Regions from separate parts of the Bacillus sp. FJAT-53060 genome, predicted to be linked through region 1. Evidence: a T-box and tRNA genes for the amino acid it is inferred to sense, from the RefSeq annotation. Region 1 holds a T-box; the other holds one or more tRNA genes.

Region 1 (15,736 bases):
GCGGTGATCGTCTCTAGCACCATGATCTCTTCAACCGGACGCTGAATAAAAAGCTGTCTTTTTTCTGTTTCGAAAATACTTGGACTGGCGTTTTTAATATCCCTATCTGTCACCATCCCAATGACAGATCCTTGATCAGATACGATGGGAATATGCCGAATGTGATGAGCACTCATTTTTTGAATGGCTTCTTCGATCGTATCGGTTTTTCGCAGCGTGATCACATCACGCTCCATAATTTGTTCAATCATCATGTTTACCAATCCCCTTTGCCAAAAAAACGAATTGAACGTTAATACATAAAGCGCTGATGGAAGCGAAGACGATCAAAACGCTCGATCGAATCAGGACTCACATTTTTGCCGATTCTCGCCATCAAACAATTGGCAGGATGTGAGCTGATCTCTGGCTCGTCTGTTGCAAACCAGACAAGACCACCTGCGTTCATCATTTTCTCCATCATTTTGCGGTACTCCCAAACGTTTTTCTTTGTCCCCTTTAAATCCCAATGCCAGTAATATTCAGTTGTCATGATGATGTAGTTCTCCATTTGCTCATCCATCATGCTCACATTCAGTAAATGCTTGCCGAGTGAGCAACCTCTAAATGGAGGAGCGACTTCAATGGCACCAAGCTCAATTAAATTGTCCATGTTGCCTTCTGACCAGCGCTCAAGTGGATCAGGATACAAATACGTGACATAGCCTGCGACAAGCTCATCCACTCTTGCAATGATCACACGTCCTTCAGGTAGATCTGCTATTTCAACAAGTGCTTGTTTCTGTTCCTCAGGCGTGCGAAATGCCGTTAGTCCTTCATGAAACGTGTAGTTCGCAAGCTCTGATGCAGGTACTGGGCCTTCAATAAGGATGTTACCTGTTTCTCGCTCAATTGTTTTTGAATAATAAGTTTTAGGATGCTCCACGTATCCACCGCCTCAAATTCTAGTGAGTCGTTTCTATTTTATCTTAAATCTTGAAAGAATTAAAATGGTTTCATTATAAGTTTTTTAAAAATTGAGAAAAAAAGTCATCTATACTATAATGATCATTGTAAACGTATGCAAAGGGGGACTGTTTGATGCAAGTGGAAACGCTACTATCAGTAAAAGGGAACTATCATTTAAATGATTATGAGCAGGCATACAAAGAATTCACATGGGAGGAAGCGAGAAAAAACTTCTCCTGGTATGAAACAGGAAAAGTAAATGTATCCTATGAAGCGATTGACAGACATGCGGACTCGTTTCGTAAAAACAAGGTGGCACTTCACTACAAAGATTCACAGAGGGATGAAAAGTATACATTCAGGGATATGAAAATCAACACAAACAAAGCGGGAAATCTATTAAGAGAAAAAGCGCATGTGCAAAAAGGGGATCGTGTCTTTATCTTTATGCCAAGATCACCTGAGCTCTATTTTCTTCTGCTTGGCGCTGTCAAAATTGGTGCGATCGTTGGCCCGTTATTTGAGGCATTTATGGAGGGAGCCGTCAAAGATCGTTTAGAAAATAGTGAGGCAAAAGTGATTGTGACGACGCCTGATTTGCTGGAGCGGATACCATTTGCAGACCTTCCAAAACTTGAATCTGTCATCATTGTCGGCGGTGACAAGGAAGACGTGGATGGCGTGCGGACGATTCACTACGAAGAATCGTTTAAGCAGGCAGCAAAGGAACTCGACATTGAATGGATGGATGAAAAAGACGGCTTCCTGCTTCATTACACATCAGGGTCAACCGGTACGCCAAAAGGTGTCCTGCATGTCCATGGCGCAATGGTGCAGCAAGGCCAGACCGGGAAATGGGTACTTGACCTGAAAGAAGATGACGTCTACTGGTGTACAGCTGATCCTGGCTGGGTAACGGGTACGGTGTACGGCATTTTTTCACCATGGTTAAATGGGGCGACGAATGTCATATTAGGTGGCCGGTTCAATCCTGATACGTGGTATGAAACCATTGAATCACTTGGTGTGACTGTTTGGTACAGTGCGCCGACAGCCTTCAGAATGCTGATGGGGGCAGGGGACGACTTCATTCAAAACTATGACCTCAGCTCGCTCCGTCACGTTTTAAGTGTAGGGGAGCCTCTTAATCCTGAAGTCATCCGTTGGGGAGACGCTGTGTTTGGCAAACGAATTCATGATACATGGTGGATGACGGAAACAGGAGCACAGCTGATTTGTAATTATCCATGCATGGACATCAAACCAGGTTCAATGGGGAAACCAATTCCAGGCGTAGAAGCAGCGATTGTGGATAATGCCGGGAATGAACTTCCGCCATACCGAATGGGGAATCTTGCAATTAAAAAAGGCTGGCCATCCATGATGCATACGATCTGGAACAATCCTGAAAAATATGAATCTTACTTTATGCCGGGAGATTGGTATGTTTCAGGAGATTCAGCTTATATGGACGAAGACGGATACTTTTGGTTCCAGGGACGTGTCGATGATGTCATCATGACATCAGGAGAGCGAGTCGGTCCATTTGAGGTTGAAAGTAAGCTGGTTGAACATCCGGCCATTGCAGAGGCTGGTGTCATTGGAAAGCCAGATCCAGTCCGCGGTGAAATTATCAAAGCATTCATTGCTCTCAGGAGCGGATATGAGCCAACAGATGAGCTGAAAGAAGAGATTCGTACATTTGTGAAAAAAGGACTCGCTGCACATGCAGCACCGAGAGAAATCGAGTTTAAAGAAAAACTACCAAAAACGCGAAGCGGAAAAATTATGAGACGTGTGCTAAAAGCGTGGGAGCTGAATTTACCTGCTGGCGACCTTTCGACAATGGAAGATTAATTTCTCCGTCAGTTGACTTGAAATCAAAAGTATGTTAAAAATGACCTTAGTTGAATATGAAAAGGTTTTGACTGAGATTCAGTAGAATCATCTTTCCCTGTTTAAGAGAGCTGACGGCTGGTGCGAGTCAGTACAAAGAGATATTCGAATTACCCTCACGAACCGCTTTTACGAAAAGGAGCATAAATGCTGCCTCATTAGTGAAAGAACGGATCTGTCCGTTATCAGTGTAAGTGAAAAGACGTGATGTGTTGTCTTTTAAGCAGGGTGGTACCGCGATATATATCGTCCCTTCGTTCATACGAAGGGGCGTTTTTTATGTTGAATCGTAAAAAAAGGAGATTTGGATATGAGCGAATTGATGGAAGATTTATCGTACAGAGGTTTAATTCAGCAGCAAACAGATGAAGAAGGTTTGACAAAATTACTAACAGAAGAAAAAATCAAGCTATATTCCGGCTTCGATCCAACAGCTGACAGCTTGCACATTGGTCATCTCTTGCCAATTTTAACATTGCGCAGATTCCAAGAAGCAGGCCATCACCCGATTGCACTTGTTGGGGGCGCAACTGGACTGATCGGCGATCCAAGCTTCAAAAAAGCAGAACGCTCTCTAAACCCAGCAGAAATCGTGGAACAGTGGTCAGAGAAAATCAAAGGCCAGTTGTCTCAATTTCTTGATTTTGAAGCAGGTGAAAACCCAGCAGTTATCGTCAATAACTATGACTGGATCAGCCAAATGAATGTCATCACGTTCCTTCGTGATATTGGAAAGAACTTCGGAGTGAACTTCATGCTGGCAAAAGATATCGTCAGCTCTCGTATGGAGACAGGGATTTCGTACACAGAGTTCAGCTACGTGATCCTACAATCTTTAGACTTCTTAAACCTTTACAGAAATGAAAATTGTAAGCTTCAAATCGGTGGAAGTGACCAGTGGGGAAATATCACCTCTGGACTTGAGTTGATCCGTAAGTCTGAGGCAGAAGGTGAAAAAGCATTTGGTCTCACGATGCCGCTTGTCACAAAAGCAGATGGCACGAAGTTTGGGAAAACAGAAGGAGGCGCGATCTGGTTAGATAAAGAAAAAACGTCACCATATGAATTCTACCAATTCTGGATCAACACAGATGACCGTGACGTCGTGAAATACTTAAAATACTTTACGTTCTTATCAAAAGAAGAGATCACATCGTATGAAGAAAAAGTGCAAACAGCCCCTGAAAAGCGTGAAGCGCAGCGCCGTTTAGCAGAAGAAGTTACAACGCTTGTACATGGCCGTGAATCACTAGAACAGGCTGTGAACATCTCAAATGCGCTATTTAAAGGCGAGATCAAATCTCTTTCACCTGAAGAAGTAAAAGTAGGCTTTAAGGATGTCCCTTCGATGGAAAAAAGCAGCACAGAAGAGCTGACACTTGTCGATGTACTTGTTGAATCAAAGCTGTCTCCTTCAAAACGTCAAGCGCGTGAGGATATTACAAATGGTGCAGTTTACATCAACGGAGAGAGACAAACCGATAAAGACTATGTTCTTTCAGACGAAGACCGAATTGAAAACCAATTTACCGTCTTAAGAAGAGGGAAAAAGAAATACTTCCTTGTCACTTACAAGTAAGACTCAATGTGTAGCCGGGCTGAGAGAACCGGCTGCATTTTTTTATGACAAATAAGGTCACAGAGTCTAACAGACTTTTAGCAGAACGAATCTCTAGTCTTTTGGCATCGGCTCATACGAAACAAACAGTACCTTGTTCACTTTTATCATATTTTTTTTGAAATAGAGTCTAGATAGATTTTTAATGAAGAAACATGCCAGTATCTATTGAGTATGTTCTATAAATTAATAGTAATTCCTGTGAATACTTGAAATGATTGTCGATGAAATAAGACTATGATACGATGAATTCGTATGATAAAAAGTAATTCATACGGAAGGATTAAAACAACATGATCAATAAAGAAAAGCGAGGAAATAACGATGGCTGTATTACATACAAAATTATTTAGTGCCGCAGATGATCTTAGAAGCAAAATGGACGCTTCAGAGTATAAAAACTATTTATTAGGTTTGATTTTCTATAAGTATTTATCTGACCAATTATTAGAAAAAGTCATCGAAGTTGCATATGAATCGCCGGAAGTATACGATACACAGGATAAACAAGCGCAATTATACAAAGAGTTATTATCAGATGAGGATATTCAAAAAGACTTAATCGAAACATTAGTCGATACGATAGGATATGATATCGAGCCAGCGTATTTATTTAGTGAGTTAGCGAGTCAGGCAAAACAGAATACCTTTCAATTAAATGATTTAAATAAAGCATTTATTGATTTATCGACGAAATATCTTCAATTTAGTGGCTTGTTTGATGATGTGGATTTGAAATCGAAAAAACTAGGATCAGATGATCAGCAGCGAAATATCACGATAACAGAAGTATTGAAAAAGTTAAATGATGTGGATGTCATTGGCCATAATGGAGATGTCATTGGAGATGCCTATGAATATTTAATCAGTCAATTTGCCTCAGAAGCAGGGAAAAAAGCGGGAGAATTCTATACACCACATGAGGTGTCTATCATGATGGCTCGTATTGTGGCAATGGGACAAGAAGAGAAAAAATTATTCAGCGTGTATGACCCTACAATGGGTTCTGGTTCTTTAATGTTAAATGTTCGTAATTATATTAAATATCCAGAAAGTGTGAAATATCACGGGCAAGAACTGAATACAACGACTTATAACTTAGCAAAAATGAACTTGATCTTGCACGGTGTTGATTACGAAGACATGCGCCTGCGTAACGGGGATACATTAAATAAAGACTGGCCGACCGATGAGCCATATACATTTGATTCAGTTCTAATGAATCCGCCATATTCAGCCAAATGGTCAGCAGATGATACATTTTTAGATGATTCACGTTTCAATCGCTATGGGAAATTAGCACCGAAATCAAAAGCGGACTTTGCTTTTCTATTGCACGGCTTATATCACTTAAAAGATTCTGGAACCATGGCGATTGTCCTGCCACATGGTGTTCTTTTCAGAGGCGCAGCAGAAGGTGTCATACGTAAAAAATTACTAGAAGATGGACACATTGATACGGTGATCGGTTTACCAGCAAACTTATTCTTTGGTACAAGCATTCCAACCACTGTCATCATTTTAAAGAAAAACCGTACAACGCGTGATGTACTATTTATTGATGCCAGTAAAGAATTTACCAAAGGAAAAAATCAAAATAAATTGTCTACAGAAAACATTGATAAAATCGTAGAGACATATCAAAAACGAGAAGATGTAGAAAAGTATGCACATGTCGCAAGTTTTGAGGAAATCAAAGAAAATGACTTCAACTTAAATATCCCAAGATATGTCGATACATTTGAAGAAGAAGAGCCTGTCGATATGGCCGCCATCGGAGCAAAAATTCAAGAGATTCGAAAAGAAAAAGAAGAGCTAGAGTCTAATTTATATGACATGATTTTTTCCATGAATTTTGATGAAAAAGACGCAGAATGGATGAAAGGTGCGTTAGAGGTGTTTAAGCGTGGGAAGTAAAAGAGTGCCAGAAGTGAGGTTTAAGGGATTTAGTGGGGAGTGGGAAGAACGGAAGTTAGAAGAAGTTGCAAATGTATATGATGGTACACATCAAACTCCAAAATATAAAAATGAAGGCGTTATGTTCTTAAGTGTTGAAAATATAAAAAACCTTAAGTCCTCAAAGTATATAAGTGAAGAAGCATTTAACAAAGAGTTTAAAATTAGACCTGAAAAAAATGATGTGTTAATGACTAGAATAGGTGATATAGGAACAGCGAATGTCGTAGATGAAGATATTCCTATCGCTTATTATGTTAGTCTTGCTTTATTTAAATCCCAATTATTAAATCCATATTTTTTACAAGCCAATATTCATGCTCCAACAATGCAAAAAGAACTATGGAGAAAGACACTGCATATTGCTTTTCCTAAAAAGATTAATAAAAACGAAATCTCCAAAATCCCATTCCTATTTACATCTTTAGAAGAACAAATGAAAATAGGATACTTTTTTAAGAAGTTAGACGAAACAATTGCTATTCAACAACAAGAACTAGACATCTTAAAACAAACGAAACAAGGATTCTTACAAAAAATGTTTCCAAAAGAAGGAGAGTCCGTACCGGAAATTCGTTTTTCTGGATTTAGTGGGGAATGGGAAGAAAGAAAATTTTTTGATAACATTAATAGTATAATTGATTTCAGAGGAAGAACGCCAAAAAAACTTGGGCTTGATTGGAGCAAAAGTGGCTATTTAGCTTTATCAGCTTTGAATGTGAAAAATGGATATATAGATTTAAATGTAGATGCCTATTACGGTGATGAGGAACTTTATAAAAAGTGGATGGGGGATAAGGAGTTAAAACAAGGGCAAGTATTATTCACTACGGAAGCACCCATGGGAAATGTGGCTCAAGTACCTGATAATAAAGGGTATATTCTTAGTCAAAGAACAATAGCTTTTGATGTAGACGGTGCTAAGATCACGGATGATTTTCTTAGTACATTGCTTCGGTCGCCCATTGTTATTAATAAACTATATTCAATGTCCAGTGGGGGAACAGCTAAGGGTGTTAGTCAAAAGTCTCTTTCAAAATTTAAAATAGTAGTGCCTAAATCATTAGATGAACAAACCCAAATCGGCAACTTCTTCAAACTACTAGACAAAACAATCGCTTTACATCAAAAAGAACTAGATATTCTAAAACAAACAAAAAAAGCCTTTTTACAAAAGATGTTTGTCTAGCAAAAAGGGGAGAAATATGATGGTCAAGAATGGTCATAGAGATGAATCAGAAATAGAACGTCAGTTAATTGACGTACTTGGTGAAGAGAGTAACCAATGGAACTATCGGCCTGATTTAAAATCAGAAGCGGATTTATGGCAGAACTTGCGAAAAATCATCACACAAAACAACTTATCAGAAATTGGGGAACATCCGATTTCTGATAAGGAATTTGATAAAATTAAAACGGAAATTTTAAAAAAAACGCAAACACCTTTTGATGCAGCAAAGTGGCTAAAAGGTGAAAATGGGATTGCTCGCATTATGATTGAACGAGATGATGTAACGCTAGGTTCGATGTCTCTCGTTCTTTATTCAAATCATGATATCGGTGGAGGCATTTCTACATATGAAGTAGTTCATCAAATAGCGAAAAAAAGAGAGAGCATTGACGAACGCGACCGTCGTTTTGATGTGACGTTATTAATCAATGGGTTACCCATTGTGCAAATTGAATTAAAAAAGGTTACGGCAAAAGATGGTGTGTTTCAAGCATACAATCAAGTGAAGAAGTATACAGAGGAAGGGCTATTTCGTAATAATATTTTTTCTACTCTTCAGTTATTTGTTATTTCAAATGAACAAACGACTCGTTATTTTGCCAATGCTCTGCCAAAAGAGATGCATAAGAAGTTTGTCTTTAGTTGGCGGACAAAAGATAACCGAAAAGTCAACAACCTCTATGAATTTGTGAAACAAGTACTCAGAATTCCAAATGCACATCGTCTAATCGCTCAATATACCGTTGTGAGCGAAGAAAATGATCAAAAAGCGTTAATGGTTTTACATCCATATCAAATACACGCAATTGAAGCATTATTTACGGCGGCGATGAAGCATCAATCTGGATATGTATGGCATGCAACAGGGTCAGGAAAGACACTAACGAGTTTTGTTGCGACCAAATTATTAGCAAGGAAACCTGGCGTTGACCGAACGATTATGCTCATTGATCGAAAAGATTTAGATAATCAAACAACGACAGAATTCACAAGGTTTGCGTCTGAATTTAATACAGGTAACTCTTCAGGTAAGGCAAAGTCTAATAGTTTAATCGTTGGAACTGGCAGTGCAAAAGAACTGAGTGAGACATTATTAGCGGATGCCAATTCAAATACCATTATTATTACGACTCGTCAGAAGCTAGAGAATGCTATCAATTATGCAAAAAAACAAGAAGCGCAGGAGGGAAAGAACCGATTTCAAAAACTGATCGGACAACATATTGTCTTTGTCGTTGACGAATGTCACCGAGCATTAAGTGCAGAGGGGATGGAATCCGTGAAGAAAACGTTCCCTAATTCTACTTGGTTTGGCTTTACTGGTACACCCATTTTCGATGTTAATAAAAAACAACCAAAAGGGCAGCTAGCACGTACGACTCGTGATCAATATGGTGAAGAGCTTCATACATATACGATTAAAAATGCTTTAGACGATGGTGCAGTTCTAGGATTCCAAGTAGAACATGAAGATACGATTGAACCAAACTCTCTTAGCAATCATATCTTTTCTCAGCTTCGTCAAAGTGACAAATACGCTCATCTCAGTGATGATGAATTAAATACGTATATTGATCAAATGGATGGGATGGAGAAGGAATCCCATTTGCCATCCACTATCTATGAAAGTGATGAGCATATTCAAAAGGTCATCTATAAGATGTTTCGACCGGATAATGCTTATACAAAGTTTGATTTCAAAAACGGCCGACCGCAAAAGTCCGCTATTTTGACAACAAACTCTATTGCGATGGCCAAACGATATTATGATGCGATAAAAAGAATGACGAAAGATCTTGATTGGATGGTAAAAGAGTTTAAAGGTCATCCGATTCGTAAAGGGCGAACGATCGAGGATGAGGATTTTCCTAGAATCGCCATCACCTACTCATTAAATGATAATGAAGAAACTTCAAAAATAGATCAAGAAGATATGTTAAACATCATCAAAGACTATAATCAATCCTATGATACCGCTTGGTCGATTCAAGATATTGAGCGGTATAATGGGGACATTAACAACAGATTAGCCCGAAAAAAAGCGGAGTTCAAACAATTTGGAAAGCATATAGATTTAGTGATTGTGGTTAATCGTCTATTAACTGGATTTGATGCGCCTACCATACAAACTCTTTTTGTGGATCGGCATCTAGATTATGCGGGTTTAATTCAAGCATTCTCGCGAACAAATCGTACATATCCTGGTAAAACAAAAGGACTCATCATGACGTTTAGAAAACCTTGGACGATGGAATGGAATGTAGAGGAAGCGACTAAGACATATTCTAACGAACAGGAAGAAACGAATCTTGTGTACCCAACATATGGAGAATCGTTGAAACGATTTAAAAAGGCACATAAAACCTTAAAGTCACTGGATATCGATCCTTCTGAATTGGACGAGCATTCTCCAGTAGAGGAACGCGTTGAATTTGTCAAAGCATTTCAAGAGCTGAATAATGCTTATGAAGCTCTCGTGACGTATGACAATTACAACGACGATATGGAAGCATCGAAAGCCCTGCAAGAACAGGTGATGACGATTGAAGAAAACATCGGGATATACAATACAATCAAAGGCTCACTCTTAGAAGAAGGAACGAAAGAAGAGGAAACACCAAACTTCTCGGATATTGAATTTTATGGTGAAAATTCTGTTAAGTTATACGACATAGACTCTGCCTTTATTGATCAACTATTAGGAAATTACTCTGCCAATAATCAGGATATCCGTCAAGAAATCGAAAAAGCACTTCAAAAATTGAAAAAAGCTGAAGTGGTCAAAGAGGTATATCGTGCGATCCTCAATGAAATGGATAATAAACAGGTGAATCCAGATGAAGACATATTAGTAGTCAAACGAACATTCTTTACAAAAACGAAAAATCTCCATATAAAAGAGTTTGCTAAAACATGGTTTGTGGATGAGAATGAACTTCATTTATCATCTATTCAATATATGATAGGAACTGATCCTATTCCGAATATTGGGAACATCATTGATAGTAAACAGTTTGATCAATACAAAGCAATTCATCCAGAAGCTAAACCATTAAAATACGGACCTGAAATGAAACGAGCGTGGAGAACATTGTTAGATGAAGTAATTGTTCCTTTGGATGATGAATTAAGATAATCTTAATAAGGAGTTTCAAATGACGCAAAAGCTTTATGATTTCGAAACGATACATCGACTCTCATTTGCAACACTGCATGGTGAATTTGCTGCTGTCATGACAACAGAGCAGCTAATGACAAAATGGGCAAACCATGAAAGAACGATTGAAAGCTCCTTGAATGACATCTAGGAGCTTTTCGTCATGTGCTCGTGGATAGGTTAAGTATGCTCTTGAGTGTTCTGATGTCTTTGCTCAAAAGCTGTGAAAACATAATCAATCCCAATAAATAAAAAGCTGACAAAGAAAGATAAAATCAATGTACCGTTGTCCCAAATAGAGACGTTTACTATTTTCATATTGAGCACAAGCTTGATTGAAAGGTGCACAACAATCCATGAGAGGATAAATTCTAAAACAAACGTGAGCCATTTAGGGAATCTTAGTAAAGAGGATATTCCTTTCCCGATGAATACTAAAAAGATCGACCAAAAAAGAACAAAGCCACTGACCAATAGAGAGAACGTCAGTAATGAAAGAAGTGAATCATAGGTGATATATTCCCCAAAAAGAAAGTTCACTCCTAATGAAACGACAGAAAGTACGGCACTTGGAATGATGATTACGAAACTAAGTGAAAAAAAGATGAGGAAAATGAGGAAAATTCCAGCAATTGCACCAGGCGGTTCATCTACAACATCTGTCTTTCTTAAAATCGTGTAAATGACAATTGAAATAAACAGAAGCACTAACATGAATGAGAAGATAGACAAATTGTTTCCCCCCTATAGTTTCCTTGCATCATTGTTTTAAGCTTTAAAATCTTGAACACATGTCATTATAAGGAAAAAAGGAGAGAGAGTAAAGTCTGACCGAAGTTCTTCTTGCTTGTTTGAAAATCAACGGAAGGTGTTCGTAAAGAGTATCTTTTTCGGAGAAACCCAAACAAAAAACCCCAGTAATCCTTGAAGAATCAAGATCTCTAGGGTTTATTTGATCTCTCTCTTTGAGAGAGTAATAAAATTAACGAGAGTAGAACTCAACGATTAGTTGTTCGCTGATTTCAGGCGCTAATTCAGAACGCTCTGGAAGACGAGTGAAAGTTCCTTCAAGCTTTTCAGCGTCGAAAGAAAGGTATTCAGGAACGAAATTGTTTACTTCAACTGATTCTTTCACCACTGCAAGGTTTTGAGATTTTTCACGAAGAGAAATTGTTTGACCTGGTTTCACAGAGAAAGATGGAATGTCTACACGGCTTCCATCAACAAGGATGTGACCATGGTTGACTAGCTGACGAGCTTGGCGGCGGGTACGTGCAAGGCCAAGACGGTATACAAGGTTGTCAAGGCGAGTTTCAAGAAGGATCATGAAGTTTTCACCTTGTTTACCAGGAAGTTTAGCAGCTCTGTTAAATAATGTACGGAATTGACGTTCGTTGACACCGTACATGTGACGAAGCTTTTGCTTCTCTTGTAATTGTAAACCGTATTCAGATAGTTTTTTGCGTTGTCCTGGACCATGTGGGCCTGGAGCGTAAGGACGTTTTTCAAGTTCCTTACCTGTTCCGCTTAATGAAATGCCTAAACGGCGGGAAATCTTCCAACTTGGACCTGTATAGCGAGCCATAATGTGACTCCTCCTTATTGTTTTTATTTGTGAAAAATAAAAACCGTCTGTTCTTCCTCTTTTTCGTCATTATGTTTTCATGCATCCTCGCTCCAGCAGCAGGGAGTTACAAGATGCACCTCCAAAAAGAAGGAACAAAATGATACAAAAAAGCCGAACAAAAAGGCTGCCATATTTCACACAAAGTCTATTATATGATGCTCAATGGGAGAAGTCAACCTATTTAAAGGGAAAAAGTCAAACGTGGCGACTTTCCCCATTAGACGAAGAAAAAAGCAGACAATATGCCTGCTTTTCTAAATGATTACGCATCAGTAGAGGCTGATAAAGCGTGTTGCAGCACCTCTGTAAATTGAACTAAGTAGGTCTCATCTACTTCACTGAAACGATCTTTCACTGGGCTGTCAATGTCGAGAACCCCAATGATTTGTCCATTGACCTTAACCGGAATCACAATTTCAGATTCCGATGCTGCATCACATGCAATATGCCCAGGGAATGCATGGACATCTGCGATACGCTGCACATCACCTGTGGCAAATGCTGTACCGCAAACGCCTTTTCCAGAAGGGATACGTACACATGCAGGCAGTCCGTTAAATGGACCAAGCACAAGCTCTCCGCCTTTTGCCAAATAAAATCCTGCCCAATTGACTTCAGGAAGTGAGTGATACAATAATGCCGCAGCATTTGCTAGGTTGGCAATCAGATCTGGTTCACCGTCCGTCATCGCTTCTACTTGCTTGATGAGTAATTGATAGTCTTTCGATGGATCGCCAGACTGTTTTTCGACATGAAACATGAAAATCTCCTACTTTCTATCTAAAAAATACATAATGTACGTCTCGCATGTGGGATTTGTCGAGCGATTGAAAAAGGAACTTCCACCTTCATCTTGAAGTATGTACACATGAAGAGGGGTGAGCGGATGAAAACATCAACAACCGTGCAAACAAAAGACCGTATTATTGAAGCTGCCATCAGACTTTTTAACCAAAAAGGGTTTTCTGGAACCTCTGTCCGTGAGATTGCGAAGAAAGCAAACGTCAACGTTGCCCATATATCTTATTACTTTCAAGGAAAGGGAGGGTTGCTAGAGCAGCTCGTATCCGATTTTTATGAAGGCTATATTCATATGATTGAATCGCACATTCATCACATGGAAACCCGTCACGCAAAAGAGTGTTTACTTCATGTGGTTTTTAATATTTTATCTTATCAGCATGAACACCGTCAATTAACCCGTTTCGTTTATCGAGAGGTGACCATTGATTCAACGTTGATCAGAGAAATCATGTCAACGTATTTAACGAAAGAAAAGTATTTGTTTCAGCTCATGATCGAAAAAGGAAAAAGCACCCACGTTATATGTAAGCGGCTCTCACTCTCATCATTTATGATTCAGCTAAAATCACTTCTGATGATGCCATATTTGCAGCCACAATATTTAACAGAGGTGCTTTATTTGAACCCAAGCGAGCCTTACTTCTTTCAGACGTACTTTAAGGAACTGAGCCGCTCGCTTGATCATTTACTAGAACCAAAAGAGATGAAACTGGATACTCACCTGAAACTCATCATGTCTTCAAACTGATCATAGGCATACCCGAGATCTTCCGCTTGATGGGCATCAGACCCGAAAATAAGCGGAATTTTTTTCTGTTTTGCAAGGTTAGTCATCCAGTGATCTAAATAGATACTTCTGGCATATGTTTTACGAAGACCAGATGTATTAAAATCTAAGGACATGCCTTTTCTTTCCATTTCTTCAAGACAAAGGGTGACCCTTTGTCGAAGTTCAGGGGACATCACATATGGGAAAAGCTGCTTGAATTTCTGGACAAGGGTGATATGACCGATTCTCTTTGGCTTATAGTTACCTAAAGATGATAGAATAGAAGAATGAATTTGGTCATAGTAGCTTTGATAAACCTGTTCGATGCTACCATAAATGCTTATCAACTGCTGGAAGGCATGCTCGTCAAAATCAAGGCAAATATAATCATCGCCAGCAGGAAGAAAATGAACAGATAAAATGCCGTCATCTAATTCTGGCCCGTAGCAGTCTAAAAAGGCACTTGTTTCCTCTTCAAACGCTTTGATATAGTCAACCTCAAGCCCAGTTTTTACTATTAATTGTCCTTTGTATTCTTGCTTCAGCTGATCCAGAGCCGTCAAATACGCTTCAAGGGCTTGGAGCTTCATAGCACTATCCTTTTGAGGCGTTGGATCTCGAAACGAAGGAGGCAGCGGTGCATGCTCGGTAAAGGTGATGGAATCAAATCCCTTTTTTATGGCTTTTTCAATATAAGCATGAAAAGGATCAAGCGAGCCGTGCGGGCAAAACGGTGTATGTAGATGTGCATCTTGTTTCACCATGTCGTCACCTCTTGTTGATATTTTGAAAAACGTGATGTTTATCAGTGAAAATAATGAAAAATCATGACCAAAATGCTGGTTACATGGTATCATAATAACAATGAAAACGACAACTTCCGCATACATAAAAGCAGGTAACATCAATATGTGTGATCGAATCATAGAAAGCACTGAATCACTTTTTTGAAAAAACATACATAAAACCGTGAATGGATGGTAATGGAAAACATACGATACTGCTTATAAAAAACAAATGCAAAGCGGACACGAAAAGGGTTCTCAGGTCTACTTGGGACACTTAAACCCTGACAGCACTTAGATCACAACAAGGGGGCTCATTATGGAGTTAATCATCGGTTTAATTGTCATTTTGCTTGCTTTGTTTTCAGTCGGTTATTTCCTGCGAAAAAATATATATAAAGAAATTGACCGATTGGAAGCATGGAAAATTGAAATTTTGAACAGATCAATTGTAGAAGAAATTTCAAAAATCAAACATCTAAAAATGACCGGAGAAACAGAGCAATTTTTTGAAAGATGGCGTGCAGAGTGGGACGATATCGTTACAGCCCATCTTCCAAAGGTAGAGGAGCTATTATATGATGCAGAAGAGTATTCTGATAAATATCGATTCTCCAAAGCCAAGCAAGTTCTTGCGCATACTGGGGATTTGCTGACTGCTGCTGATTCAAACATTGCAGACATTTTAAAAGAGATTGAAGACCTTGTCACAAGTGAGGAGCAAAACCGCAAGGACATTGAAAAGGTCAAAGAGCAATACCAAACGGTTCGAAAAAATCTGCTTGCGTACAGCCATTTATATGGAACCCTTTATGACAAAATGGAGCAGGACTTAGATGAGGCCTGGGAAGGAATCAAGCAGTATGAAGAAGAGACAGAAAACGGAAACTACATGAAAGCAAGAAAAATTCTGCTTGAGCAAGACCGAAGACTTGATCAGCTTCA
Region 2 (15,736 bases), on a different contig from region 1:
GGCTTTCTTCATTCCGCAGTAGCTCAGTGGTAGAGCTATCGGCTGTTAACCGATCGGTCGTAGGTTCGAATCCTACCTGCGGAGCCAATTTGGAGAGCTGTCCGAGTGGCCGAAGGAGCACGATTGGAAATCGTGTAGGCGGTAAACCCGTCTCAAGGGTTCGAATCCCTTGCTCTCCGCCACAAGATACATATAATAGATGGCCCGTTGGTCAAGCGGTTAAGACACCGCCCTTTCACGGCGGTAACACGGGTTCGAATCCCGTACGGGTCACCATTTTATAGAATATATACCAGCATTTTTTTCCGGAGGATTAGCTCAGCTGGGAGAGCATCTGCCTTACAAGCAGAGGGTCGGCGGTTCGAGCCCGTCATCCTCCACCATATCTTTTATATTGTCGCGGGGTGGAGCAGTTCGGTAGCTCGTCGGGCTCATAACCCGAAGGTCGCAGGTTCAAATCCTGCCCCCGCAACCAAACTTTTTATTTTTATATTGGTCCGGTAGTTCAGTTGGTTAGAATGCCTGCCTGTCACGCAGGAGGTCGCGGGTTCGAGTCCCGTCCGGACCGCCATTTATACATATTCATCATATTGATGTTGGCTCGGTAGCTCAGTTGGTAGAGCAACGGACTGAAAATCCGTGTGTCGGCGGTTCGATTCCGTCCCGAGCCACCACTATTTGCCGGTGTAGCTCAATTGGTAGAGCAACTGACTTGTAATCAGTAGGTTGGGGGTTCAAGTCCTCTTGCCGGCACTGTTTTTCAAATGTGGAGGGGTAGCGAAGTGGCTAAACGCGGCGGACTGTAAATCCGCTCCCTCCGGGTTCGGCGGTTCGAATCCGCCCCCCTCCACCATTTTTAGGGGCATAGTTTAACGGTAGAACAGAGGTCTCCAAAACCTCCGGTGTGGGTTCGATTCCTACTGCCCCTGCCAATTATATGATTTATAACATCTATGGCGGTTGTGGCGAAGTGGTTAACGCACCAGATTGTGGCTCTGGCACTCGTGGGTTCGATTCCCATCAATCGCCCCATTTTATTATTGGGCTATAGCCAAGCGGTAAGGCAACGGACTTTGACTCCGTCATGCGTTGGTTCGAATCCAGCTAGCCCAGTTGATATGCGGAAGTAGTTCAGTGGTAGAACACCACCTTGCCAAGGTGGGGGTCGCGGGTTCGAATCCCGTCTTCCGCTCCAATAATGGCGGCATAGCCAAGTGGTAAGGCAGAGGTCTGCAAAACCTTTATCCCCGGTTCAAATCCGGGTGTCGCCTTTTTTTTTGAAAAGACTGCCGGGGTGGTGGAATTGGCAGACACACAGGACTTAAAATCCTGCGGTAGGTGACTACCGTGCCGGTTCAAGTCCGGCCCTCGGCACCATTGTTTTTTATTATAAGTTGCGCTCTTTAAAGATCATGCCGGTGTGGCGGAATTGGCAGACGCGCACGACTCAAAATCGTGTTCCTCACGGAGTGCCGGTTCGACCCCGGCCACCGGTACCACATCGCGGGTGTAGTTTAGTGGTAAAACCTCAGCCTTCCAAGCTGATGATGAGGGTTCGATTCCCTTCACCCGCTCCAACTTACATACTGATAAATTGACTGACTGCTAATGAAAATTAGCGGTCTTTTTTGCTTTTATGTACATGATTATTGAAGGCAAAGTCAAATTCCTATGGTCATATGCACCCTTTCATTAAAACAATTTATTTTTGAGGGAATGATGAAAAGATGAGAAGGAACAATCAGCTATCAACAAAAGACATTGACTTAATTATGGACAATGTGGCAAATGAGAAGAGAAGATTGAATTTAAAGGAGCATTAAAGCTATTTATTGAGGACTGTGAAATAAAATCTGAGCCTTTAGAGGAAAGGAGGGGCAGGGTGTTACTAGCTCAATATGAAAAAGAAAAAGTGAAAGCCATATTTGATTATCATAATCTATGTGATGATGTGCTTTATGTTGAATTGTTATACCTTTAGAGCCTCTTATTAAACTAGAATTGGAATCCGAACCAGATCAAATTAGTTGGATTTATAAAACTTTAATGAAAAATCAGTATGATAAGGAACATGTCCTTATGTTTAGGATCATTACAGTGGATTCTAGCGTTTATTATATGTTATGCCATATTCGTTTTATTTCTAAATGATCTTGGCTAAAGTGTTTCAATACATAGACATCTGGATTGCTGAGCTTCTCCCACTCATTGAATCCAATGTTCGAATCGGCGTGTTTGAGGAGCAGGCTCATGATATTGCCGTGTGTAACGAAGAGGGTATGATTTTCTTCTACTTCTATTTGTTCGTAGAGAGCCTCTACTATTCGGTTCATTGCTTCTTGACTTGATTCTCCGCCTTCATATGTGATGTGTAAATCCGAAAAACTGAGCTTTAGCTTCTCATACCAATCATCCATCGGCTTTCTACTTAACACACGTTCAGAGAGACGCTCATCTATTTTTATCTTAAGTTGTTTTGCATGGGCGAGCGGCTCAATGGTTTGGATGGCTCGTTTATAGGGACTTGAGATGATCTTATTGAGGTGAATGCCGGAAAAGAACTGAGCCAGCGCGAGTGATTGAGTGATGCCTTGCTGCGTTAAAGCCGCATCTTTCAATTGTCCATCTGCTTGGCAGTGTCTGACTTTCATGGGATTACACCTTTCATTGAGTATTGGATGAGCATTCACGAAGGTCTAGGTTAATTTGTTCGTATCTGTATCTTTATATGGATCGATGAGCTTGGATGTAAGGTCTAAGTTGAACAAAAAGTCATCTACGTGGTCTGTACCAAAGGGAAATGTGGAAAAGTTGATTGGGATGCTGCCTTCTTGCTTTTCTGAAGTGATCGACTGATTGTTTTGCTTTTTTCTCCAGTTCTTAAACAAGCTCATGTAAGCTACCCTTTTCTAAGAAAAAGATGGATTTATGCTAATAATACGAGGAAGTTGTACAAGCGTCAATCCTTTTTCAAATAGGTCTATTCATTTGATTCCCTATGGTGGTGTCACTTCAATTGAAGGGAAATTTGAATCAGCTTGACTTCATTTAAGACATTGATCATCCGCTGGAACATTTTGTAAATAAATTTACAAAATCGAAATCACTGCTCCGTCTAAAAGACAGGTTTTTGTGCTTCTTCTCATATGTCTTGAAGCTCTCTATCCTCTGTATATGGATGGATATGTGATACCAGCAAGAATTCATCTGCACCTTTTGTACTCTGGTACCTGAAGTGGAACAATGGATTCCTTATGTAATTGTGCCTGTTTTTTCCGTAACCCATCTTCTTCTGTTACCAGTAGAGTCTCACCTTCGGTTGTGATGGCCATTTTCCTTCCATGCAATCAGTGGAATCGAATCGGTACAAAGAGATTCTTTACCTGCGCCTACTCCAGAAGGTCCTGTGACCTCAATAATCTTAATCTATATCTTTATCACACCGTACATTGATAGGAGAAATCGTGTCACAATAAAGAAGAAAATTAAGAAGTAAGGGTAGAGTTTTGTATAAATTTGGGTAAACGAGTCAAAAAGCCTAGGTTATTCATCCTTTTCTTTATAATTACTTTGACACGATTAGATGAAAAAAGTAAAGTAGTACTAAGTAATTTACAAAACACTCTTCATTCACTGAAACATGAAGTGTGTGTAAATTTTATTTTTTTTGAAACTTATGATGCTTCTCATACGTTATATTAAAGGAACTCCTTGGTCTGCCGGAGACAAAGCATTGGAATGCTTGGCGAAGAAGATTTACATTTGCAAAATGAATGTAAATTTTTTATGAATTCATTTATATCAATTTGTTAATAGAAAGAAGAGGTATTATGAAAAAAATATTTTTGAACAAATATAGCTTTTTTGTATTGGCTGTCCTTTTATTCTGGGCAAAATCGTATACAGCCTACAAGATGGACTTTAATTTAGGAGTAAAAGGTTCTTTTCAAGAGGGACTTCTCTTATTAAATCCATTTAGTTCAGCCATTGTGTTTTTGGGACTTGCTCTCTTTTTAAAGGGGCGTAAATCGGCTATTGTTTTAATTGTGATTGATTTTATTATGACCGGACTTTTATATGCAAATGTAGCGTACTACCGTTTCTTTGATGACTTTTTAACTTTCCCAACAATGAAGCAAGCAGGAAATCTTGGAGGAGGCATGACAGACGGTGTGTTATCAAGTATTAAGCCGCATGACATTTTGTACTTCCTTGATATCTTGATCTTGATTGCCATTGTGATTTGGAGACCGGAAATCAAGAAATTCCAAATGAAAAAGACATTTGCATTGCTTATTGTTGCAGCAGGTGTCGGCCTGTTCTTTGTCAACCTTCATTTAGCTGAAAAGGATCGTCCAGAATTATTAACAAGAACTTTTGATCATAAGTATATTGTTAAGTATTTAGGCGTCTATAATTATGCGATTTATGATGGGATTCAATCGGCGCAAAATGCAACACAGGTTGCAAATGCGAGCAGTGATGATTTAACGGATGTTGTGAACTATACGGCTTCTCACTATGCAAAGCCAAATGCAGAGTATTTTGGCAAAGCGAAAGGTAAAAATATCATTAAAATCCATTTAGAGAGTTTTCAGTCGTTTTTAATTGATTACAAGCTAAATGGGGAAGAAGTTACGCCGTTTTTAAACAAACTGGCTCATGGGGAAGATGATTTTACGTATTTCGATAACTTCTTCCATCAGACAGGTCAAGGAAAGACAGCGGATGCTGAACTGATGATGGATAATAGTATGTTTGGCTTGCCAGAGGGTGCAGCGTTTGTGACAAAAGGGGAAAATACCTACCAATCACTTCCTGCAATTTTAAATCAAAAGGAAGATTATACAAGTGCAGTTCTTCACGGGGATTATAAATCTTTCTGGAACCGTGACACCATTTATAAGCATATGGGAATTGATCAATTCTTCGATGCCTCTTATTACAATATGGATGAAGAAAATCTTGTGAATATGGGACTGAAGGATAAGCCGTTCTTTAAAGAGTCAATCCCAATGTTAGAATCATTGAAAAAACCATTTTATGCACACTTAATGACACTGACTCATCACTATCCATTTAATTTAGATGAGAAAGATGCCACTATTCCAAAAGCAACAACTGGCGATAAGACAGTAGATAATTATTTTCAAACAGCAAGATATTTAGATGAATCATTAGAGCAATTCTTTAAGGATTTGAAAAAATCAGGTCTGTATAAAGACTCAGTTATTTTATTATATGGTGACCATAACGGTATTTCTGAGAACCATAACCGTGCAATGAGTGAAATTCAAGGAAAAGAAATTACACCGTATCAAAATGCACAAAATCAGCGTGTACCGCTGATGATTCGTATTCCTGGTAAACAGGGCGGCGTGAATCATACGTATGGCGGTGAAATAGACGTGATGCCAACGCTTCTCCACTTACAAGGTATCGATTCAAACGAGTTCGTGAATTTTGGGACAGATCTATTTTCAAAAGAACATGATCAAACAGTTGCATTCCGTAGTGGAAACTATGTGACACCAAAATACACACTTGTAGATAATACTGTCTACGACACGAAAACGGGTAAAGTGATGAAGCAAAATAAAAAGACAGAGGCGATCAAAGCCCGTGTAGATAATCAGTTAAGTCTTTCAGATAAAGTGCTTTACAGGGATCTTCTTCGATTCCATAAGCTATCTGATTTTAAACCAGTGAATCCATCTGATTATTTCTATGGTAAAACAAACAAAACGCAAGAAGCGGATTCTTCTGCTAAGTAACTAAGTTTTGGGCAAGCACAGGAAAGGTGCTTGCCTTTTTCTCTCTCATAGCTTGATTTATTGGCAAAATATGTTTATATTTTAAGTAGCTGACGAAACTCATTTTGTCCTAGTGGATTTCAGGAGGAGCTTATGATAACAAATACAAAAACACAAAAAAAGAAATCAGAATTATGGGGCTGGATCAAGGCCATCTTAATTGCATTCATTGCTGTTTTTATCATTCGTAATTTTATATTTGCGCCGTATATTGTCAAAGGGTCTTCTATGGATCCGACATTGCATAATACAGAGCGGGTCTTTGTGAATAAAACCGTCGATTATTTCGGTGATTATAAACGAGGACAGATCATTGTACTTGATGGGGAAGACCGCAGCACTCATTACGTGAAACGATTGATTGGTTTACCAGGTGATAAAATTGAAATGAAAAATGACCAGCTGTACGTCAATGGTCAAAAAGTGGCGGAGCCTTATTTAGCGTCAAACAAAAAGAAAGCAGCCGCAGATGGCACCTTGTTGACGCCTGATTTCGGTCCTCTTACAGTCCCGAAAGGAAAGTACTTTGTCATGGGTGACAATCGCCAGAATTCAATGGACAGCCGCAACGGTCTAGGTCTTTTTACAAAGAGTGATATTCAAGGGACAACATCATTTGTGTTTTATCCTTTCCAAGATATTCGGTTACTTAATCAATAAGAAAAAAGCACACTGTCGTGTGGTTCAGACCGTAGACAAACCCTACCTTTACTTCAAGTAAAAGTGGGGTTTTCACTTATTTTGATAAAATTTATCAGTTGTCTTACCCTGGACATGGTCGTCTCCATGTCCAGTTTGCTAGCTTTTTGAGATTCATGGCAGCGAAAGTAAGCATCGCCTGCATCATTCGAGTGCTTGATACAGATTATGATGGGAATCTCGTGATAGGAGAAAGACGCATCACAAAACCAGGTCAGAATTTGAGATAACAGATGAGTTGTTGTTGACAGAAGGATAAGATTGAATCAAAAGAAGCAAAGGACCACTCTCTTTTTGGTTCTCCTTCTTGTATTAGCAAGGTGTGATCAAGCAGCGGTTGGTTCAGAAAACAATGTAAAAGAGATTAATGAATGCAGCATAGTCTAAGCCCATTGCTTTTAGCAAAGGAAGAAGGCATGAGAGTAAAGTGGGGTGAGTTTCAAAGCGCCCTTCCCCAATTTGAAGGGCTTGGCGCTAATCAATTAGATTTTTCATAGGAAGAGAAGGAGGAACGAGTGATGAAGAAGGAAAGGTTTTTTTCAATGAACTTTCTTGTATATACATATTTTAAGTGACAAGAGAAGAAGGAAAATATGCTCACTCTTTTGTTAAAATTATCGGTAGATATTTCATAATTGGTGTAATAACGACATGTAATTAGGACTTTTATATCTGATATATCGGAGGAATTCTTTCTATCTCACAAAAAAGAAAGAATATATAGAAGAGATGAAGATAAAAGACTATTTTAAAATAGAGGAAAAAGATGGTTCGTTTGACATTGTTTGGGTTCGTTGGTTCTAATGGAGTGATGAAATCTAGTGAAAAAGAGAGGGTTTGTGCATTAAAAAGGAAATAATTGAATAAAAGATCCCATTTTACCCAAAGGTGTGTTCTTGTCAAAAATGGGATCTTCTGTTGATGTTTGGAGTGTGACACCTATGATACGATCAGTTCATCATAAGATGGGAGGTGAAAATTATGACTTATGCAGCACCGCAAGTAGATTATTCCACTATGGAACCTGCTATTATGGACCAAGCTTGGTTCTTAGTATTTGTTGCAGTCCTTCTGGCATTGGGAGCAACAGTTGTTCTAGGAGCAGCAATTTGGTGTTTAGCAAACGGCAACGGTAGCTTTACAGGAGGCGTTCGATGGGAAAGTGGCTTACACGTTAATATTGAATGTAAGTAGCTCTACTTAGGATTCATCTTCTTACTTCTAAGGTATGACACCAGGGCTAAACCGTCTGTGGCGGGCGGTTTAGCCTGATCTGTTTTAATGAATATACAGCCACTTGGAGGTTATATGTTTACGATCGAGAATTTAACTAAGACGTATAAAAATAATGTAACTGCTATCAATGATTTTCATTTAAAGATCGCTCCTCATCAAATTGTTGCTGTTGCTGGTCCGAATGGATCCGGTAAAACAACGATGATTAACTGTACACTCGGGATCATTAAGCAAACAGAAGGAACGATTCACATAAAGGATGTGACAAATGATAATCCATCCTTTAAAAAACAAGTAGCCTATGTTCCAGATGATCTGCTGCTCCCTGAAGCATTGACTGGTGCTGAATATTTAGATTTTGTTTCCTCTATGTATGAATGTAAAACAAATCATAGAAGAAATCAACTAATTGAATTGTTTGACATGGATTCAGCTTTATCAAGACCTATCGAAACATATTCACATGGTATGAAAAAAAAGACACAGCTGATTGCCGGCTTTATGCTTGATAGTCAATTGGTGATCATGGATGAGCCCTTTAGAGGACTTGATATTGAAGCGGTTATAAACACAAAGAAACTCATGAAGCGTTATGCCAAGCACCATGGTGCGATCTTGCTTTCAACGCATGATATGCTTTCAGCAGAAGAGCTGTGCCACAAAATCGCCATTATTTCAAAGGGAAATAAAATGGATGAAGGAACAGTTTCAGCATTAAAAGAGAAGTATCAATCTAGCACACTGGAACAAGTGTTTCTGAAAGCTTCAATGTTAAGTGATAGGGGTGCACATTTTGATGAAATCATTAATCATTTCTAAAATGATGCTTAAAATGTGGCAGCAGGAGATGTATAAGCTCTTTGATACTCAAACGAAGCGAATCATTGTGGTCTTATTCTTTTTGTTTGCAGTCACAATGGGAGCCATCATCGGATACAGTTTTACAGGTGTCTTTATAAAGTCTTTCTTAAATGGAGATGAACGTTCACTTGGACTGTTGGTTGTGTCAATGGCGATCAATGCATCCATTTTTACAAGCCTGTTGTTTGTTCTGATCAAGGTCAGAACGCCCGAACAGGACCGGTTTTCTATGCAGCTTAGCTGGTTTCCGCTTTCGACATTTCAGAAAAGCCTTGGATACTTCATTCCGATGGTGACAGTGGTGGCAGGGCTTGTTTTATTCTTTATCGGTGTCTTGCTTTTACCTAATTTTATTGCCAAAGGGATCGGTATTTTCTTTATTCTCACTTTCTTCTTGATGGTGCTTTTGCAATCGCTGTTTGTCCTAACACTTTTGCAGTTCATTTACAACATGACCTATTTGCTCGTTCTAAAATTTAAATTACCATTGCAAAAATTTGCAGCGATATTTGTTTTATTGGTGCTAGTTGTTGCGTATGGAATGACGCATTTTGACATCAGTAAAATTCAGCAATCATATATACAGTTTGATTATCATTTGATGTATTTTACAGCCCCATTTTTCCTTGCGGGACAAGGGATGTCTCCTCAAGGAGTAAATTATGCGATTTTGATTCTGTTCATCCTATTATCCGCAGGCGGTGCGTTTTTTTCTCTTGCTCTTATGCCGATTATGGTAGAGAAAAAAGCATTAACTTTTTTAAACAAACTACCATTCTCGTCTTCAAAAAAGTGGTCACTCATTGTAAAGGAAATCAAATCACAGGTGAGAAATGAAGAAAACATTTTAAACTTTCTCGTTCTCCTTATCGTGATCTTATTTATCCGCTATCAGTTTGCTTTCCGCTTTGAAGGAGAAGCCTTTTTTGTACTATGTGCTCTAGCTGGATTAACAGCCTTTAATTCATTTGGCAATGATAAACGAATGCTTGGAATGTATAAAACATTTGGTCTAAGGTCGTGGGAAGTGGCTCTGTATAAGTTTATCGGCCTTCTGCTCGTTGGAGTGATGCAAATTGCTTTATTCATGCTCACAACACTGACGCTCCCTGATCAGATTTTGAACGTATTGATTGCTGCTGCAGTCTTGTGTAATGCAATTGCTCTCTTTTATGTCGTGGGTATTTTACTTCCCCTTGATCGAAATAATCCATACACGGGCATTTTTTCGTTTGGAGTGCTTATTTTAATCATGATTCCAATTTTATTTATTGGAAACTACGTCATAGGGGAGTCAAGCCAAATGCTTCAGTGGTTGCTAGTGGCAGGATTTGAAGGTCTGCTCATCTTTGCCATATACAAAGGTTTTTCATGGAGGTATTCACATGATTCAACTTCTTAACAGTAAGCTAAAGATCGAGCGGGTACCGGCTATTGCTCCGTATGTCACCTTACAAAAAAGGCATCTGACTGATACCCAGTATGGAAGCACACTCCCGATTAATGAGAGTGCATATCATATGTTAACGAAAGTTGACGGCAAGAGGACAGAAGCGAATATAACGGCAGAGCTCGCCGATTTGTTTCAGGTCGATGAGTCTGTAATTGCCCGTGATTTCTATCAACTAATGATGAGTCTAAATCAGCATCATTTGCTGTCTATCCATTATCAATCGCCATATCGGGTGGTCACAGCCTGCTATCAATTTTTTAAGCAGTATCAAGTAAAGATGAAAGAGCGGTTTGATTGCAGTGGTCACTCATTCCTTCAAATATTGGGGACGGCCTTGCTCATGGTGATGCGTAAAATCATCTTTTTCTGGGTGCTCTTTATGGTGATGGCAGGAATCGCCTTTTTATTCATTCCTGATCCATCGATTGTAGTCATCGCGATTTATTTTTCCATTATTTATTTCGGATTAATTACTGGGACAGCCTTGCATGAGGCGGCACATGGATATGCACATCGGAAGTTTGCAGGACGGGATGGCCCACAAGGCTTTTTTGCGAGCGATATGATGTCCGTGAAGTTTGTGAGACCCGTATTAGATCCATTTCAGAAAAAGCAGGTATGGATTACACTACTTGGGCCACTTCTGCCAGGTGTGATCGGAGCATTAGGAGTCATTGTGACCGTTTTATTTCTGAAAGAGAATCCAATCTCAACAGGTTTTTTCATTTTTTCAATTACGTATTTGATTCAATTACTCTACCTTCTTCCGTTTATGGGAGATGGTAAGTCCATTATGAAGCAGTTATTGGTTCGTGGAATGGGAGGTCAACGATTATGAACGTTCAGGCAATGAAACAAGGCGCAATTGTTGGTGGTTTTCTAGGTTTCTTAGGCTTTCCAATGCTGACTATTGGTGTACTGTTCTATCATTTATTTCAATCAAAAACGAATCATGAATTATTATTTAATAGTCTTGCCTTTGAGATGGAAGGCTCGTCAGCTTTTACTTTTCAGATCAAACCAAACTTTTTTATTTATATGATTGTAATTTTTGCTGTGAGTTTTCTGATTGTGGCACTGCTGTCAGTAATGAAACAGAAAAAAGCGAAAGATTAGGAGAACCCTCCTAATCTTTTTTTTGTATACTCAACCAAATTTTAGTATAATGTAGAACCAAAATCAAAGGGGATATCAATGTAGAAATGGAGCATTCTTTAATTCGCAGTTTATCTACTAGCAGGATGAAAGGATTAACGAAAAGAATCAGAGTATTACTTTTATCGGAAGTCATTACAAAAATGGTCGAAACGATGAATGTGCCCTTTCAATTATATCATCAGAAAGATATATACGAATCACAATTTAGTATTTGGTTAGACAAAAATGACGAAAGCAACTTCAAGTTTTCCGTTTTAAGTAGATGATTATGTTTTTTCTGCACAATCTGAATCTGTCAAAGTGCTTCAGGAGAAAAAGCATTGATTGTGTATAGAGCTGCAATTGGCAAAGATGGCTCTTGAAGAAATGTAGAAGAACCTGGAGCAAGCGTTGAAGAATATTTTGCATGCGTATTTATGTTTTGTACAGCTAGATAAATAACTATCGTAATATATATACGGAAAATGAAGTTTTTTGACGAAAATCTTCATATTCTGTTGACGAATTCTTAAGAAAGTTGTAATATAATAAAAGTCAACACAATGACATTGGCTTTCAAAGATGGATGCGGGTGTAGTTTAGTGGTAAAACCTCAGCCTTCCAAGCTGATGTCGTGAGTTCGATTCTCATCACCCGCTCCAATACATAATTTTGTTTATAACGCAGTGTTTCGTTTCATAGATAAACGAAGTGTTGCGTTTTTTATTATGTCAGTATAATGTGAAAAAGCGCTGTCAGACTACAGTGCTTTTTCAATGAGTTCATAGTTGCTTTCTCCACCTTGTATTTGTACAAACATTTTCGTCAAGGATTGTATAAGAGCTTCACTCTTTTCCCAGGAAATAGATGGCCGGAAAAGAATGATTTGAAGGATATTCTTTGTATCTTGAGAAATTTGTGCTTTACTTGTTTGAGAAAATAACCCTTTAAGCCCTTCACTGTCCTGCCATTCGATGTGATCAGAACTATTTTTTGACAGTAAAACAGGATCTTTGAGACGATCAGCATCTAGTGTAAGGATGGGTAAGAAATATTTTAATGAGAAAAATATCGACAAATCCTGTACGGAATTGGTCGAGTCCATAAATTGTTCCTTTTGAATATTAGAAAGAAGTGGAAGAAAAGGGACGTCTTCTAAAAGATCAGTCCATTCTTTGATCGCTGATACTTCTTCTAAGGTTTTATCCTCGTAATCAAAAAACAAAGATTCTTGAAACAGGCGTAATCGACCTTTTAACATTTGAGGCGATTTACCGACTTCAATCTGTGAATATTCAATTTGTCCAACATGAATAGACGGGCTTTGGGGATGAGATATTTCCATATGTATCTTCACAGTGACTCACTCCAATCGGTCATGATACACTCGTATTATACTTTAAACAACAGAAGAAACAAAGAAAGGAGGGGTGCAAGGTGATTCATGTTGGAAAATTAAAAGAAGAATTGATTCAATATGCGAATGAAATTGGTGTCGATAAAATTCGATTTGCAAGTGCTAATACATTTGATTCATTAAAAGACCGCCTTATCTTACATGAATCATTAGGGTATTTGTCGGGCTTTGAAGAGCCTGATATTGAAAAAAGAACAAACCCTGCTTTGTTGCTTCCAAAGGCCAAATCAATTGTTGCAATAGCGCTCGCTTATCCTTCCAAAATGAAAGATGCTCCTCGAAGCACAAAGGATGCGAGAAGAGGTATCTTTTCCAGGGCGTCATGGGGTACGGATTATCATGTTGTACTGAAAAAAAAGCTCGATATGCTCGAGGAATTTTTGAGAAGCAAACATGAAGATATACGAACGAAATCAATGGTGGATACAGGTGAACTGTCTGATCGTGCTGTAGCAGAACGTGCTGGCATTGGCTTTAGTGCAAAGAACTGCATGATTATTACACCTGAGTTCGGATCTTATGTGTACTTGGCTGAAATGATCACAAATGTCCCATTTGAACCGGATGAGAAAATGGAAGACCAGTGCGGAACGTGCAATAAATGTGTGGATTCGTGTCCAACAGGTGCCTTAGTGAATCCAGGACAGCTTAATTCTCAAAGGTGCATTTCGTTTTTAACGCAGACAAAAGGGTTTTTACCTGACGAGTTTCGGTCGAAAATAGGGAATCGATTGTATGGATGTGATACGTGCCAAACGGTCTGTCCAATCAATAAAGGAAAAGACTTTCATTTGCATCCTGAAATGGAGCCGGACCCTGAAATTGCAAAGCCGCTCTTAAAGCCGCTGCTTACGATCAGCAATCGTGAGTTTAAGGAGAAGTACGGTCATGTTTCGGGATCTTGGCGTGGGAAAAAGCCTATTCAAAGGAATGCGATTTTGGCACTTGCTCACTTTAAAGAAACCTCTGCGTTGCCAGATTTAGTTAAACTGATGCATAAAGATCCAAGGCCGGTCATTCGAGGAACGGCCGCTTGGGCTATTGGCAAAATTGGCGATCAGCAGCAGCTTTCAGAACTGGAAAAAGCCCTTGAGCGGGAAAGTGATGAAGAAGCGAGACAAGAGATTGTAAAAGGGGTTGAGTTCTTACAGACACCTTTAAATACTAAATAACATCCCTATGAACATAGAATGAACCAAACAGAGATTTTAAAAAAAGTTTGGTGGTGTCTGTGTGAAACAATTATTAGAGCAAACGTTAGAAGATAGGCTGGAGTATTTATTAAATGGCAGTGCGATCAAACAGCCACAGCTTATTTCTGATGTGGAAGCAGTAGAACGAAAAAAAGAGCTTTTCGCTAGAAGACAGGTTGAGATTGTAAAAGTGAAAGCAAAAGCAAAGCTTCTGCATTCAACGATTCAGGATGATGGAGCTCAGCATGTGCAATATCTTGCTCATCTCACTTATGTCTGTAAGGATGTAGACGATTCTTTTTATTTAGAGGAACATGTTGAAAAAAGAGAAGCGTTTCTTTATAACAACATGCTTGTGAAAGATCAAATGGTGCAGGGAAAATTGCAGAAGGAAGATGAGGTAGATAAACGCTTCCAAAACGAGGAACAATTCGGGAGAGCCTTTCACTATGATCGACGAGCAGCCGTGCAATACGCGGAGACGTACTGGAATAAAAGGAATCCAGCCTACAAAAATTTTGAGGATAACTGTACAAATTTTATTTCACAATGCTTGAAAGCAGGGAATGCGCCGACGAGAGGATATCCGAATCGGGGTTCTGGCTGGTGGGTGCGTCCACATACGTGGAGCTATAGCTGGACGGTCGCTCATTCGATGAAAAACTATTTAATGAATTCTAAGGCAGGTTTAAGAGCGAAGAAGGTTAAAGAGGCACAGGAGCTTCAAATCGGTGATGTCATTTGCTACGATTTTGAAGGTGATGGAAGGTATAATCATACAACCATTGTCGTTGATCATGATAAAGGCGGAATGCCACTTGTCAATGCACAGACGTATGACAGCCGTATGCGTTATTGGTCATATGAGGATTCGACAGCCTATACACCAGCTATTCGTTATACGTTTTTTCACATTTTGGACGATGCCGGGAAGGGTAGTTAATGGTATAATGTTGAGCGGAAAAGAAAATTTAGAGGTGAACTTTTTTGGGATTTCATGTCGTTTTATATCAACCAGAGATTCCAGCTAATACTGGAAATATTGCGCGTACATGTGCAGCAACAAATACAACACTCCATCTGATTCGTCCGCTTGGCTTTTCGACAGATGACAAAATGCTAAAGCGTGCAGGACTTGATTATTGGAAATATGCCAATGTCGTCTATCATGATTCATTGGATGAATTGTTTGAGGCTCATCCGAAGGGACAATTTTTCTATATCACGAAATTTGGCCAAAAGCCTCATACAATGTTTGATTACTCTCAGCTAGATGAAGACTATTTCTTTGTCTTTGGCAGGGAGACGAGTGGATTGCCGAAAGATTTAATTGAACGAAATATGGACCGTTGTCTTCGTTTGCCGATGACAGAACATGTTCGCTCACTTAATCTCTCGAATACGGCGGCTATCCTTGTTTATGAGGGGCTTCGCCAGCAGCAATATCGAGATCTCATATAAGATCATGATCAAAGCCGAGTTAGGTATCGTGGCTTTATTTATGAGAGATAAGAATATGTTGAAAAATGGGTATTGGAATAGATTGTGATCACGTTTTCAAAAAAGGAATAATGAGCTGAAAAAGCTACTTTTCATTAGTGCCATTAGCTCAGCTACTTTAATAGAGACCATTCCAGTCAGTATTCTAGGTCTCTCTCAGACCCAGGAAATAGTAGCAGCAAAATTATTTAAAGGATGGCGGGCGTACTTATATCAAAAGTAATGGATTTATATTTGTCACAAAAATTCAACTCCCTTCCACGATAATGTGTGTCAAATAGGTGTCAGGTAATAAAGTTGATATGCAAGTGCTGAAAACAACGAACTAAATGAAAAAAGGATGTTCCGCTGATGGAACATCCTTTTTTTCATTTACCAGGCTTGCCTTCGTAGCCAGCTGTGAAAATGGATACTAAAAACGTAATGA

The links. The T-box of region 1 lies ahead of tyrS (tyrosine--tRNA ligase). A T-box ahead of a tRNA ligase gene usually reads a tRNA of that ligase, here a tRNA-Tyr.
Region 2: it encodes a tRNA-Tyr, which carries the amino acid that the T-box ahead of tyrS (tyrosine--tRNA ligase) is inferred to sense. The anticodon was not compared.

What each region holds. Positions count from the first base shown of each region.
Region 1 is NZ_JBAWSW010000002.1:59,501-75,236, forward strand. Features, by position in the region: gene WAX46_RS01775 (CBS and ACT domain-containing protein) at 1-254, opposite strand, end outside; gene WAX46_RS01780 (GNAT family N-acetyltransferase) at 293-925, opposite strand; gene acsA (acetate--CoA ligase) at 1,081-2,805, shown strand; T-box leader at 2,864-3,101, shown strand; gene tyrS (tyrosine--tRNA ligase) at 3,155-4,423, shown strand; gene WAX46_RS01795 (type I restriction-modification system subunit M) at 4,787-6,379, shown strand; gene WAX46_RS01800 (restriction endonuclease subunit S) at 6,369-7,607, shown strand; gene WAX46_RS01805 (type I restriction endonuclease subunit R) at 7,627-10,785, shown strand; gene WAX46_RS01810 (hypothetical protein) at 10,805-10,957, shown strand; gene WAX46_RS01815 (hypothetical protein) at 10,987-11,538, opposite strand; gene rpsD (30S ribosomal protein S4) at 11,789-12,391, opposite strand; gene WAX46_RS01825 (GAF domain-containing protein) at 12,696-13,193, opposite strand; gene refZ (forespore capture DNA-binding protein RefZ) at 13,320-13,985, shown strand; gene hisJ (histidinol-phosphatase HisJ) at 13,955-14,770, opposite strand; gene ezrA (septation ring formation regulator EzrA) at 15,111-15,736, shown strand, end outside.
Region 2 is NZ_JBAWSW010000019.1:36,845-52,580, reverse strand. Features, by position in the region: rRNA gene rrf (5S ribosomal RNA) at 1-3, shown strand, start outside; tRNA gene WAX46_RS09105 (tRNA-Asn) at 13-87, shown strand; tRNA gene WAX46_RS09100 (tRNA-Ser) at 92-182, shown strand; tRNA gene WAX46_RS09095 (tRNA-Glu) at 202-276, shown strand; tRNA gene WAX46_RS09090 (tRNA-Val) at 308-383, shown strand; tRNA gene WAX46_RS09085 (tRNA-Met) at 399-475, shown strand; tRNA gene WAX46_RS09080 (tRNA-Asp) at 495-571, shown strand; tRNA gene WAX46_RS09075 (tRNA-Phe) at 599-674, shown strand; tRNA gene WAX46_RS09070 (tRNA-Thr) at 681-753, shown strand; tRNA gene WAX46_RS09065 (tRNA-Tyr) at 769-853, shown strand; tRNA gene WAX46_RS09060 (tRNA-Trp) at 859-932, shown strand; tRNA gene WAX46_RS09055 (tRNA-His) at 957-1,032, shown strand; tRNA gene WAX46_RS09050 (tRNA-Gln) at 1,042-1,113, shown strand; tRNA gene WAX46_RS09045 (tRNA-Gly) at 1,121-1,195, shown strand; tRNA gene WAX46_RS09040 (tRNA-Cys) at 1,201-1,271, shown strand; tRNA gene WAX46_RS09035 (tRNA-Leu) at 1,289-1,377, shown strand; tRNA gene WAX46_RS09030 (tRNA-Leu) at 1,415-1,499, shown strand; tRNA gene WAX46_RS09025 (tRNA-Gly) at 1,504-1,577, shown strand; gene WAX46_RS09020 (histidine phosphatase family protein) at 2,115-2,651, opposite strand; gene WAX46_RS09015 (hypothetical protein) at 2,697-2,894, opposite strand; gene WAX46_RS09010 (LTA synthase family protein) at 3,831-5,774, shown strand; gene lepB (signal peptidase I) at 5,907-6,473, shown strand; partial or broken gene WAX46_RS09000 (aliphatic sulfonate ABC transporter substrate-binding protein) at 6,774-7,006, shown strand; gene WAX46_RS08995 (hypothetical protein) at 7,494-7,706, shown strand; gene WAX46_RS08990 (ABC transporter ATP-binding protein) at 7,821-8,567, shown strand; gene WAX46_RS08985 (hypothetical protein) at 8,545-10,011, shown strand; gene WAX46_RS08980 (PqqD family protein) at 9,995-10,900, shown strand; gene WAX46_RS08975 (hypothetical protein) at 10,897-11,178, shown strand; tRNA gene WAX46_RS08970 (tRNA-Gly) at 11,788-11,861, shown strand; gene WAX46_RS08965 (hypothetical protein) at 11,960-12,556, opposite strand; gene queG (tRNA epoxyqueuosine(34) reductase QueG) at 12,640-13,788, shown strand; gene WAX46_RS08955 (amidase domain-containing protein) at 13,850-14,752, shown strand; gene trmL (tRNA (uridine(34)/cytosine(34)/5-carboxymethylaminomethyluridine(34)-2'-O)-methyltransferase TrmL) at 14,797-15,270, shown strand.